Regions from separate parts of the Marinovum sp. PR37 genome, predicted to be linked through region 1. Evidence: riboswitches for the same ligand, from Rfam matches in the RefSeq annotation. Region 1 holds a riboswitch; each other region holds the start of a gene.
What was found. Region 1 has a riboswitch for cobalamin ahead of bluB (5,6-dimethylbenzimidazole synthase). Riboswitches for the same ligand answer to the same signal wherever they lie in the genome.
Positions count from the first base shown of each region.

Region 1 (3,268 bases):
CGCCGACGGCATCGGCGGCGGGCGCGACGGCGCCCATGCGCTCGAGATCATGCGCGACAGCCGGGTCGGCAGCTACGGTGTCCTGGCACTGATCCTGATCGTCGCGCTCTGGCTGGCGGCGCTGTCTTCGCTCGGGGCGGCGGCCGGGTTGGCGCCGTTCCTCGTCATCGGCGCGCTCAGCCGGGTGGCCATGATCGGCTTGCAGGAGACCCAGCCCGCCGCGCGTTCCGACGGCATGGGCCGGATGGCGGCCGGGCGCTCCGGCCGGGCGCGGCTGAGCGCCGCCGCCGTGGTGCTGCTGGCCGGTCTGGCGGTGGGCTGGCAGGGGGTGGCGCTGGCCGCGACCTGCGCGGTGGTCGCCGCCGGCACCGGCGTTCTGGCCCGGCGCAAGCTGGGCGGGATCACCGGCGACGTGCTGGGCGCGACGCAGCTTCTGGCCGAGGCGTTCTGCTGGGCGGTTCTGGCCACCTTCTGGCCGGGCTGAGCCGCTCATGCGCCGGCCGGCTCCCAGCGGTCGGTCATGATCAGACTGTCGAGCGGCAGGGTCTGCCGCCAGCCGCGCGCCGCCAGCTCGGGCCGGTCGAAGAGCTCGGAGACATGGCCGAGGCAGAGGTAGGCGACGATCTCGACGTGATCCGGCAGCCCGAGAATGGCGCGCAGATCGTCGGGCCGGAAGATGCTGACCCAGCCCATGCCGATGCCCTCGGCACGGGCGGCAAGCCACATGTTCTGCACCGCGCAGACCGTCGAATAGAGGTCCATGTCGCGATTGTGGGTGCGCCCGAGCACCACCTTGCCGCCCCGGGTGCGGTCGCAGGTCACCGCGATGTTGAGCGGCGCCTTGCGGATGCCCTCGAGCTTCAGCGACCGGTAGGTCGATTGCCGCTCTTCGGGAAACATTTCCGCCGCCTCGTCATTGGCGGCGGCAAAGGCGCTGGCGATGCGGTGTTTCTGCGCCGGGTCGCGGATCAGGATGAAGTTCCAGGGTTGCATGTGCCCGACCGACGGCGCGGCATGACCGGCCTCGAGTATCCGCCGCAGCCGGTCCGGGGCGATCGGATCGGGCAGGAATTCGTCGCGCACATCGCGGCGCGCGGCGATGACGTCATAGAGCGCACGGCGTTCGGCAGAAGAGAAGACGCGCGCCGGAGCGGGCGCGGGGGGGTGCAGCATGGTATGGCCTCCGCATGGCTGACAGCGGCCCGTGGTGTCCAGCCACGGAACCTGGTGTCACCAAGCCGGTCTTCTGGCTTGGGTTCCTCCCCGGCGGACGCCTTCCCGGGCCGCAGGGCCCGGTGGCAAAATGTCCGACAGGTCCCCCTCACAGCGGCGGGCCCGCGCCGGTCTTGCACCGGCTTCCCGATTCTCCCCTCTCGGGGCACCTGGTGGCGCGACTATAGATCGACCGGTCGCAGAGACAAGCGCCGAGAGTGCGGCAGGTCAGGGGGCCCGGTCGGGCGCCGGCCCCAGCGAGTCGCGCAGGATAACCGTCGCCTCGAGCTCGACGCTGGGGCCGGGGTCTTCGCCGGCGCGCATCGCAAACAGAAGACTGGCCGCGCCCTTGCCCATGTTGCGATGGGGCACATGCACGGTGGTCAGCGCCGGGGTCACGATCTCGGCGATCTCGATGTCGTCGAAGCCGGTGATCGACAGATCGCCGGGCACGTCGAGCCCCATCTTGCGGGCCTGGGTCAGGGCGCCGGCCGCCAGCACGTCGTTGCCGCACATCACGGCCGTGGGGCGCGGGGTGGTGTGCATGAGCTGCTCCAGCGCCTGTGCACCATTGGCGATGGAATAGGCCGTCTCGACGACGGCCAGGGTCTCCGGGTCCAATCCGCGCGCCGTCATCGCATCCACCAGCCCCTGCGACCGCTGCCGGGCGCGGTCGTTGTTGCGGCGGTCGGCGGTGATCAGCGCCAGCCTGCGGTGGCCCCGGTCGAGAACCGCGTCGGCCAGGGATTTCATCGCCTTGCGATTGTCGAAGCCGATTGAAACCCGCCCTTCGTCGCCGTCGTAGACCCAGGCGATCACATAGGGCACCTGGCGCTTTTGCAGGAAGCTGTAGCATTTTGGCGGCCGGTCATGGCCGATCAGGAGCAGCGCATCGGCGCCGCGCGCGACAAGGCTGTGAATCTGCTGTTCCTCGAGTTCGGGGCTGTAGGAGGAAGAGGCCACCAGAAGGGTGATGCCCTGTTGCCGCAATGCCTCCTGAAAGGCCTGAAGTCCGCGGGCGAAAATGGCGTTTTCCATCGTCGGGACGATGGCGCCAAAGGTGTTGGTGCGCCGGGCGGCCAGGGCCTGGGCCCCGAAATTCGGCGCGTAGCCCATGGCGCGCACCGCATCGAGCACCTTCTTGCGGGTGGCGTCCGATACCACCGCCGGATTGTTCAGGCAGCGCGAGACCGTTGCCGTCGAAACGCCGGCACGGGCGGCGACATCCTCGAGTTTCGGCGTGTCGCTCCCCTGGCGGCTGTCCTGACGTCGATTCGGCACTTTAACCATCAGTTTTCCCGATTCCGGCCTTTGCGGCACTATAAAAAAACCATCGCTGACAAGCATATAACAGGAAAACACGCGGCTTGTCATGTAAGCGCTTGCATTGAGCGACTGTAAGCGCTTACATTTGTCTTGCCCGAGTCGTGGAAAGGACCTGCCCGTGTTTCTGATCTCAGCAATCACTCTGTTTGCAGTCTTTGTCGCGAACGTGCTCGTCGGCGCTTTGGGAGGCGCACAGTTTCTGGGGGACGTGGGGGAGATGCTGCTGCTGTTTGCGGCCTCGGTGACCTTTGTTCTCGCGATTCTTCGGCGAGAGGCGGCGGAGAAGTCCGACCGCAGCTAACGAACCATTTTGGGAGGAAAACATGGATCGTGACAATCTTGAACGCGCCGCGATGGGGCGCCGCAATTTTCTGAAACTTGCCGGCTCCGGCAGCTTTACCGCGGCGCTGGTGGCCGGTGCCGGTGGCATGCTCTGGTCGAGCGAGGCGGCGGCCCAGACCGCCCGGGAGGAAAAAGAGCGCATGGCCGCCGCCGATCACGTGATGACGCTGGCCACCGCCTATGTGCTGGGCGCGTCGCGCAGCTATCCGATCATGCAGCTCGACCTGAAGGAAAACATCCAGAACGCCACCAACGGCAAGGTCTACGTCAAGCTTGCCCCCGGCGGCCAGCTTGGCGCCGGCGGCGCGCTGGTGCAGGCGGTGCAGACCGGGACGATCCAGTGCGCGCAGCATTCGCTGTCGAATTTCGCGCCCTTCGCCAGCGCCGT
Region 1 covers NZ_JARAML010000004.1:49,746-53,013, reverse strand. Annotated here, with positions in the region: gene cobS (adenosylcobinamide-GDP ribazoletransferase) at 1-484, shown strand, start outside; gene bluB (5,6-dimethylbenzimidazole synthase) at 490-1,173, opposite strand; cobalamin riboswitch at 1,220-1,401, opposite strand; gene PVW49_RS04790 (LacI family DNA-binding transcriptional regulator) at 1,441-2,502, opposite strand; gene PVW49_RS04785 (hypothetical protein) at 2,657-2,839, shown strand; gene PVW49_RS04780 (TRAP transporter substrate-binding protein) at 2,862-3,268, shown strand, end outside.

Region 2 (3,268 bases), 180 kb from region 1:
TCGACGCCCAGATCAAAGCTCTTCGAGGTTTCGGGATCGAGATCGGGGTTGCCGGCAAAGCCGTCGTAAAGCTCGTAGCCCGAAGGCGCGCGGAAGCCGGTGGCGGCATTGGCGCGGAAGATCAGGTCATCCATCGGGCGATAGACGGCCGAGAGACGGCCGGTGGTATGGCCGCCAAATTCGGAATGCACGTCATGGCGCAGCGCGGCCGAGAGGTTCCACATCTCGTTCGGTGCCCAGGTCAGTTCGGCAAAGGTGCCGTTGACGGTGGTGTCCTGGCTCTGTCCGTCGACAAAGAGGCCGAAAATCGTGTGGTCCAGCGCCACGGCGGTGTCGAATTCCTCGATCGTGTGATCGGCGCCAAAGGCCAGCCGCGCGGTGGCGCCAAGATCGACGCCGCCCTGGTAGCGGTATTCCATCCGGGTGCCGGTATAGTCGAAGCGGTCGTCGGAGATGCCGCCAAAGCTGGCCGAGGTGCCTGTCAGCGTGCGGTCGATGCGGAACCAGGCGGCCGAGACCGAATGATCCACCGCGCCGGTGACGAAATCAAAGCCGATGCGGGCGCCGTTCTGTTTCTTGACCGTCAGCTCGTCGGGGCTGCCGTCAGATACCACGCCGCCCGAGGCCTCGTCATATTCATAGTCCGAGCGCTCGTCGAAGAACGACAGATGCATCACCAGATCGGGCGAGCCCAGTTCGTAAGAGCCGGCAAAGCTCAGCCGGGTGGCCGAAAAGCCGTCTTCCTCGTCATTGCCGTCGTTTTCGTCGGCGGCGGAAAATCCGTCCGAGCGGGCGTGAGAAAAGGTCAGCGCGCTGTCGTAGCCATCGCCGGCCGTGGTCAGGGTCACGGCGCTGCGCAGGGTTTCGTAGCTGCCGTATTCCGAGGCGATCTGCACGCCGAACCCGTCCTTGTCGGCGGTTTTGGTGGTGATGTTGATCACCCCGCCAAGCGCCTCGGAGCCATAAAGCGCCGATTGCGCGCCGCGCAGGATCTCGATGCGCGAGATGTCCGACGTCATCAGCCCGCCGAAATCAAAGGCCACCTGGGTGCCGCTCGGATCGGATACGTCGATACCATCGACGCGTACCTGGATGTTGTTCTGCCCGACGCCGCGAATCGAGACCCCGGCAGAGGTGCCCAGCGGGCCGGTGGCGCGGATCGTCACGCCGGGCTGGCGGGCGAGAAAATCGATCACTCGGGTCTCGCCGGTGGCCTCCAGGTCGTCCTCGGTGATCACGGCGGCGGAAACCCCGGTCTCGTCGGCGGGTGCCGCCTCGAGCCCGGCCGAAAGGATCAGCACGCCGAGATCATAGGCGTCGTCCTGGGCAAGAGCAGGGGTGGCACAGAGCGCGGAGAGCGCGGCGCTGGTCATCAGGGTGGAGCGGGTCATTTTGTATCCCTCGAAGGCCGGTCGGGCCGATTGACGTTTCGGAGGGAACAGCGCCCACCGTTTCAGTGAAGTCACCGCGACGGGGTTGCCGTTATCCGTGACGCGCCCCGCGTCGGGATAGGGTGAGCTCCTGGCAGGTCTCCTGACTTCGCGGGTCGTTGCATCCGCCGGGCCTTCCCGCGGCCGGTGGCCACAGTGGCAGTTTCCGAAGGTGCTCGCCGCTCACAGTTGCGGGGGCAGTCGCGGCTTTGCACCGCGTTCCCTTTTCACGAACCCCTTGCGAGGCCCGAACCAAGACAGGCTTCGTCTAATTGTGCCGGCTCAGCCTGGCAAGACGGCAATTCGCACGCCCCGTCACGCGGCTTCAGGTGCGGCATGGCGGCCACGCCGGCGCCTTTTTGGGAATCCATGGCCGCAGAGGGCCTGAATGGCCCTGGCGGGCGGGCGCGGCCCCGGCGGGAAATCAGGACCGCGCCGGGAAACCAAGGGACATACGGGAAATCGTGGGATGGATGGGAATTCATGGCACCGGCCCAATCCGGTGCGGCGACAGAATCAAGAATTGGCTCTCGATTCCGTGATTCGTGTGTGAGTCACAGCGCCGGAATTGCCAAAATCCGCAAAAGCAGGCGCGGCGGAATTTGGGGAAACGGGTAAATCACGGCGCTGCCCCGAAAATTCCGGGATTTCGTGGGAAAAAAGCCACAGCGCCTCAATTACTATATATGGTATGAGCAAAAAGCCGCTTCCGCTATAAATTCCAAAAACAGTATCAATTTTACCCCAAGATGTTGTTTTCCACAGGGGGTGTGGACAATATGATGTGGGTCTTTCCCAATTTTGCCTGTTGATTTCCATAATTTCCCATGGCATCCCTTATACCACGATGAGGGACGGAGATAGGGGCAGCAAACGACCCCGCAACCAACTCCGAACAAAAGCAAAAACAGGTTTCATACAGGCATCCGCCTTTCATCGTGAAACAGAGATCCGGCGCGCGGGCGAGCAGACATCCCCCCAGGTGGCGCGCGCAGCTGGACATCCCGCAAGAGCGGGACAGGCGGCGGGTTGATCAGTGGCAGCAGATCAATCCGCCGTTTTTACATCCAAGACATGGGGGGTTTCGCGGGGGCGCGGGCAAAGGACGGCAGGACAGTGAGCCGCAGGTTCAGAGGCGAAAGCCGCCACAAGGTGGATACAAAGGGCAGGGTGTCGATCCCGGCCCTGTTTCGCCGTGTGCTGGAAGCTGCTGATCCGAATTGGAAATCCGGCGAAAACCCCGAGCTCGTGATTGTCTACGGCGATCACCGGCGCAACTACCTCGAATGTTACACGATGGAGGCGATCGACGAGGTCGACGCCAAGATCGATGCCATGCCGCGCGGGTCGATGCAGCGCAAGATGCTGCAACGGCTGTTTCACGGCCAATCCTATCCCACCAACGTCGACGAGACCGGCCGCCTGGTCCTGCCCGCCAAGCTGCGGGACAAGATCGGACTGGAAAAAGAGGCTTTTTTCATCGCCGCAGGTGACACCTTTCAAATCTGGCACCCGGACACCTACGAGAAGGAAGAGCTGGCCAAGACCGAAGAGTGGCTCGACGAGCTGCCCGAGGATTTTGACCCGCTGTCCTTCCTCGATGGACCGGCAGAGGGAGCCTGAGCCATGGCCGCCGCTGCTGTCACACCCCCCGCGGCCCCGCATATCCCCGTTCTGATCCGACCGCTGATCGCGGCGGTCTCGCCGGTGGCGGGCACCTGGATCGACGGCACCTTCGGGGCCGGGGGGTATACCCGCGCCCTGCTTGACGCCGGCGCTGATGAGGTCGTGGCGATCGACCGCGACCCGCTGGCCTTTGAGCTGGCGGCCGACTGGAT
Region 2 covers NZ_JARAML010000004.1:227,889-231,156, reverse strand. Annotated here, with positions in the region: gene PVW49_RS05610 (TonB-dependent receptor plug domain-containing protein) at 1-1,391, opposite strand, end outside; cobalamin riboswitch at 1,507-1,702, opposite strand; gene mraZ (division/cell wall cluster transcriptional repressor MraZ) at 2,547-3,053, shown strand; gene rsmH (16S rRNA (cytosine(1402)-N(4))-methyltransferase RsmH) at 3,057-3,268, shown strand, end outside.
Region 2: another riboswitch for cobalamin. It lies ahead of PVW49_RS05610 (TonB-dependent receptor plug domain-containing protein); the one in region 1 lies ahead of bluB (5,6-dimethylbenzimidazole synthase).

Region 3 (3,268 bases), on a different contig from region 1:
AGCGGATTGCGCAATAGAGCCTGAAGAACGGTGCCACAGACCGCCAGAGCCGCGCCGACACAGATCGCAACGGCGGCACGGCTGAGACGATAGTGCCAGATGATGCCTTCCCGGATCGGATCGACTTCCAGATCCAAGCCCAGAATACGGTTGGCCAGCGTTCGGGTCACGTCACGGGGCGTTACCGCAATCTCGCCCAGCAAAATGGCCCCCGCCGTAGCAAGGACCAGAGCCACGGCCGAGAGCAGCAGAAACGGCCCAAGGGCCATCCTGCGCGACCTGGGCGCGGGGCGCGCCTCGGCGATCACCGTGCTTGGCCGAAGGCTCGTAGGCCGGCGGCAAGCGTTTCGACCCCATCTACCGCTCGCAGAGTCGGGTTCATCGACTGAGCGTCCATTTCAATCAACCGGCCATTGCGCACTGCGCTCAGCTGACTGGCCACAGGATCGCTTTGCAGGAACGCGCGCTTGGCGGCGACGTCATCGGCCGGCAGACGGCGCCGATCCATCTTTCCCAGCACGATTACATCCGGGTCGAGGCCCGAAATTGTTTCCCATCCCACCAGCGGCCATTCTTCTTCCGAGGTGATGACATTGCGAACCCCGACGACATCCGAGATCCAAGCCGGGGCCCCGTAACGGCCGGCCACATAGGCTTCTCCCTCGGTCTGCGGTGAGGAAAACCAGAAGAGAACCGAAACGTCGCGTGCTTGCAGCCCGCGTACATGTGCCTTTGCGGTTTCGATCCGCGCCGCGTTGCGTTCGATCAGAGCCGCACCGGCGCCCGACACATCGAAAATGCCGGCAAGCTCAGCAATCTCGCGGGATAGTAGGTCCATGGACCAGGCCTGAGACCGGGCTCCGTCACCGCTGCCGGTGCTGAAATCGCTTTTGGCGCATTCGGCCGGCGACACATAGGTGGCAATGCCGAAATCTCCGAACTGGGAAAAGGTGCCGACCCGCGCCTGTTCGGGAGCGATGTCGTTGATCCACTGACTCGCGACGAAATCGGGGCGGGTGTCCAGCACCGCTTCGAAACTGGGCGAGTTATCCGCCAGCCGCGGCAAGGCTTGGCCCTGCTCGGCCAATTCCTCTGGCAAAGGCGCCAGCCAGATTGCGCTACCGACGATCTTGTCGGCCAGGCCGAGCGAGAGCAGGATTTCGGTTGTGCCCTGTCCGATCGCCACCACGCGCTCCGGAACTGCATCCAGGATCAAGTCCCTCTGGCAGTTGCGGATTTCAAGAGGATAGGTGGTTGCCTGGGCCTGAACCCGCAAGGCAGTTGATGCGAGAATGGCAGTTGCAAGCACACAGAGGATACGACCGCGGCCGCGAGCTATTTGGATCATTGACGCTCCTTTTCCGGACACCCCGTCCGGTGCGCATTGAAATTTCGGCTCTGCTCCATCGCAGGCCGGAACGGCAGGTCTCCTGACTCGCGGCCATCGTTCCAACCCGCCTTCCCGTGCCTGTTCTGTGACACAGTGGCATCGCCCGACGGGCGAATGGGTCGAAACGGCCGCCTACAGTTGCGGGGGCAGTCCCGGAGTTCAAGCCAGAAGGCTTGGCACCGGGTTCCCTTTTCATCCCGATTGGGAACCGTTCGCGCCGGAAGTTCTTCTTCACAACCTGGTTTGTCAAGCCGGATTATTCCGGTGGCGAATTCAATCACCTGCCTGCAAAGGCGCGCCATTTTAAATCACAGTTTTTGAATGCCTTTTTGCGTGCTACTCCCCCATTTGACAATTGTCGGGGAGTAGCGGCTGCCAACCTGGCAGTCCCGAAACGCTTGCTCTGCTTTTCAACCCCGGCCGCGATAGGGCGGCACGCCTTGATCGGGCAGCCAGAGGCCCTCGGGACGCGGGGCGGTCTGCCAGAACACGTCGATCGGAATGCCGCCGCGCGGATACCAGTAGCCGCCGATCCGCAGCCATTGCGGTTCGAGGAAATCGACCAGGCGGCGTGCGATAGAGATCGTGCAATCCTCGTGAAACGCACCATGATTTCGAAAGGAGGTCAGGAACAGTTTCAGCGATTTCGATTCCACCAGCCAGGCGCCGGGTACGTAGTCGATCACCAGGTGGGCAAAATCCGGCTGTCCGGTCATCGGGCAGAGCGAGGTGAATTCCGGCGCTGTGAAGCGCACATTATAGGCCAGGTCGGCCTGTGGGTTGGGCACACGCTCCAGTTCAGCCTCTTCCGGGCTGGCGGGAATGCGGGTTTCGCCGCCAAGCTGCTTGAGATCGCTGTAGATATTTTCGGACATGGGGGCTCCTTAAGGTCAGACGCCGCGCTTGTTGCCCCAGATCAGGACATGAAGCTGCGGCAGGATGCGGGGGGCGAACCAGCCGTCGGCCATCGCGCTGTCGGTCAGCCATTCCAGCCGGGCAGACAGGGCCCGCAGATCGACCGGCGTGTCGGGGTCGACCTCGGCGTTGCCCGGCTGGAGGTAGAGCGGCAGGTCCGGGTGGCGGGCATGGGCGGCTTTGGCCCATTGGTAATCGGTCTCGTCGAAGACGACGATCTTCATCACCGACTGCCGCGCCGGCTTGCCGGCGGAGACACAGCCATCGAAGGCATCCCAGTCCACCGTTTCGCCGCTCGAGGGGGGTTTCGGCGACAAAACCAGCGTGTCGAGCTCCGCAAACCAATCTCTGGCCAAGGAACCTTGTGTCTCGCAGGCGAAGCGATACCCCGCCGCACGTCCCCGCGCGATCACCGGAGCGAAATCCTGGATCGCGGGATTGCCGCCGCTGATCGAGACCGTCAACGGCTGACCGTTCGAAAGACGCAGCACCTCATCCCAGATTTCCACGTCGCTCAACGGCGCCCAAGTATGGCGATACCGGCTTTCAACGGCATGCAGGCTGTCGCACCAGCTGCACCTGTAGTCGCAGCCACCGGCGCGGATAAAAACCGTGGGCTCACCGATCAATGCGCCCTCGCCCTGGATCGTCGGCCCGAATATCTCGGCGATGCGCAGGGTCATGGCCGGTACTCTGCCCAGGTTTTCGGCGTCTCGCTGATCATCACGGCGCTGGTCTCGGGCCAACGCGCGGCACACCAGTCGTAAAAATGGCGGGCCATGTGCTCGGCGGTGGAGGGCACATCGAAAATGTCATTCAGATGGCGATGGTCGAATTGATCGTCGATATAGCTCTTGAGCGGTTTCAGATCGTGGTAGTCGCGCACGAAACCGTCGTCATTCAGCGTTTCGGCGGCCAGTTCCACCACGACGACATAGTTGTGCCCGTGCAGCCGCGCGCATT
Region 3 covers NZ_JARAML010000047.1:9,316-12,583, forward strand. Annotated here, with positions in the region: gene PVW49_RS23060 (FecCD family ABC transporter permease) at 1-269, opposite strand, end outside; gene PVW49_RS23065 (ABC transporter substrate-binding protein) at 305-1,348, opposite strand; cobalamin riboswitch at 1,404-1,618, opposite strand; gene queF (preQ(1) synthase) at 1,801-2,265, opposite strand; gene queE (7-carboxy-7-deazaguanine synthase QueE) at 2,281-2,988, opposite strand; gene queD (6-carboxytetrahydropterin synthase QueD) at 2,985-3,268, opposite strand, start outside.
Region 3: another riboswitch for cobalamin. It lies ahead of PVW49_RS23065 (ABC transporter substrate-binding protein); the one in region 1 lies ahead of bluB (5,6-dimethylbenzimidazole synthase).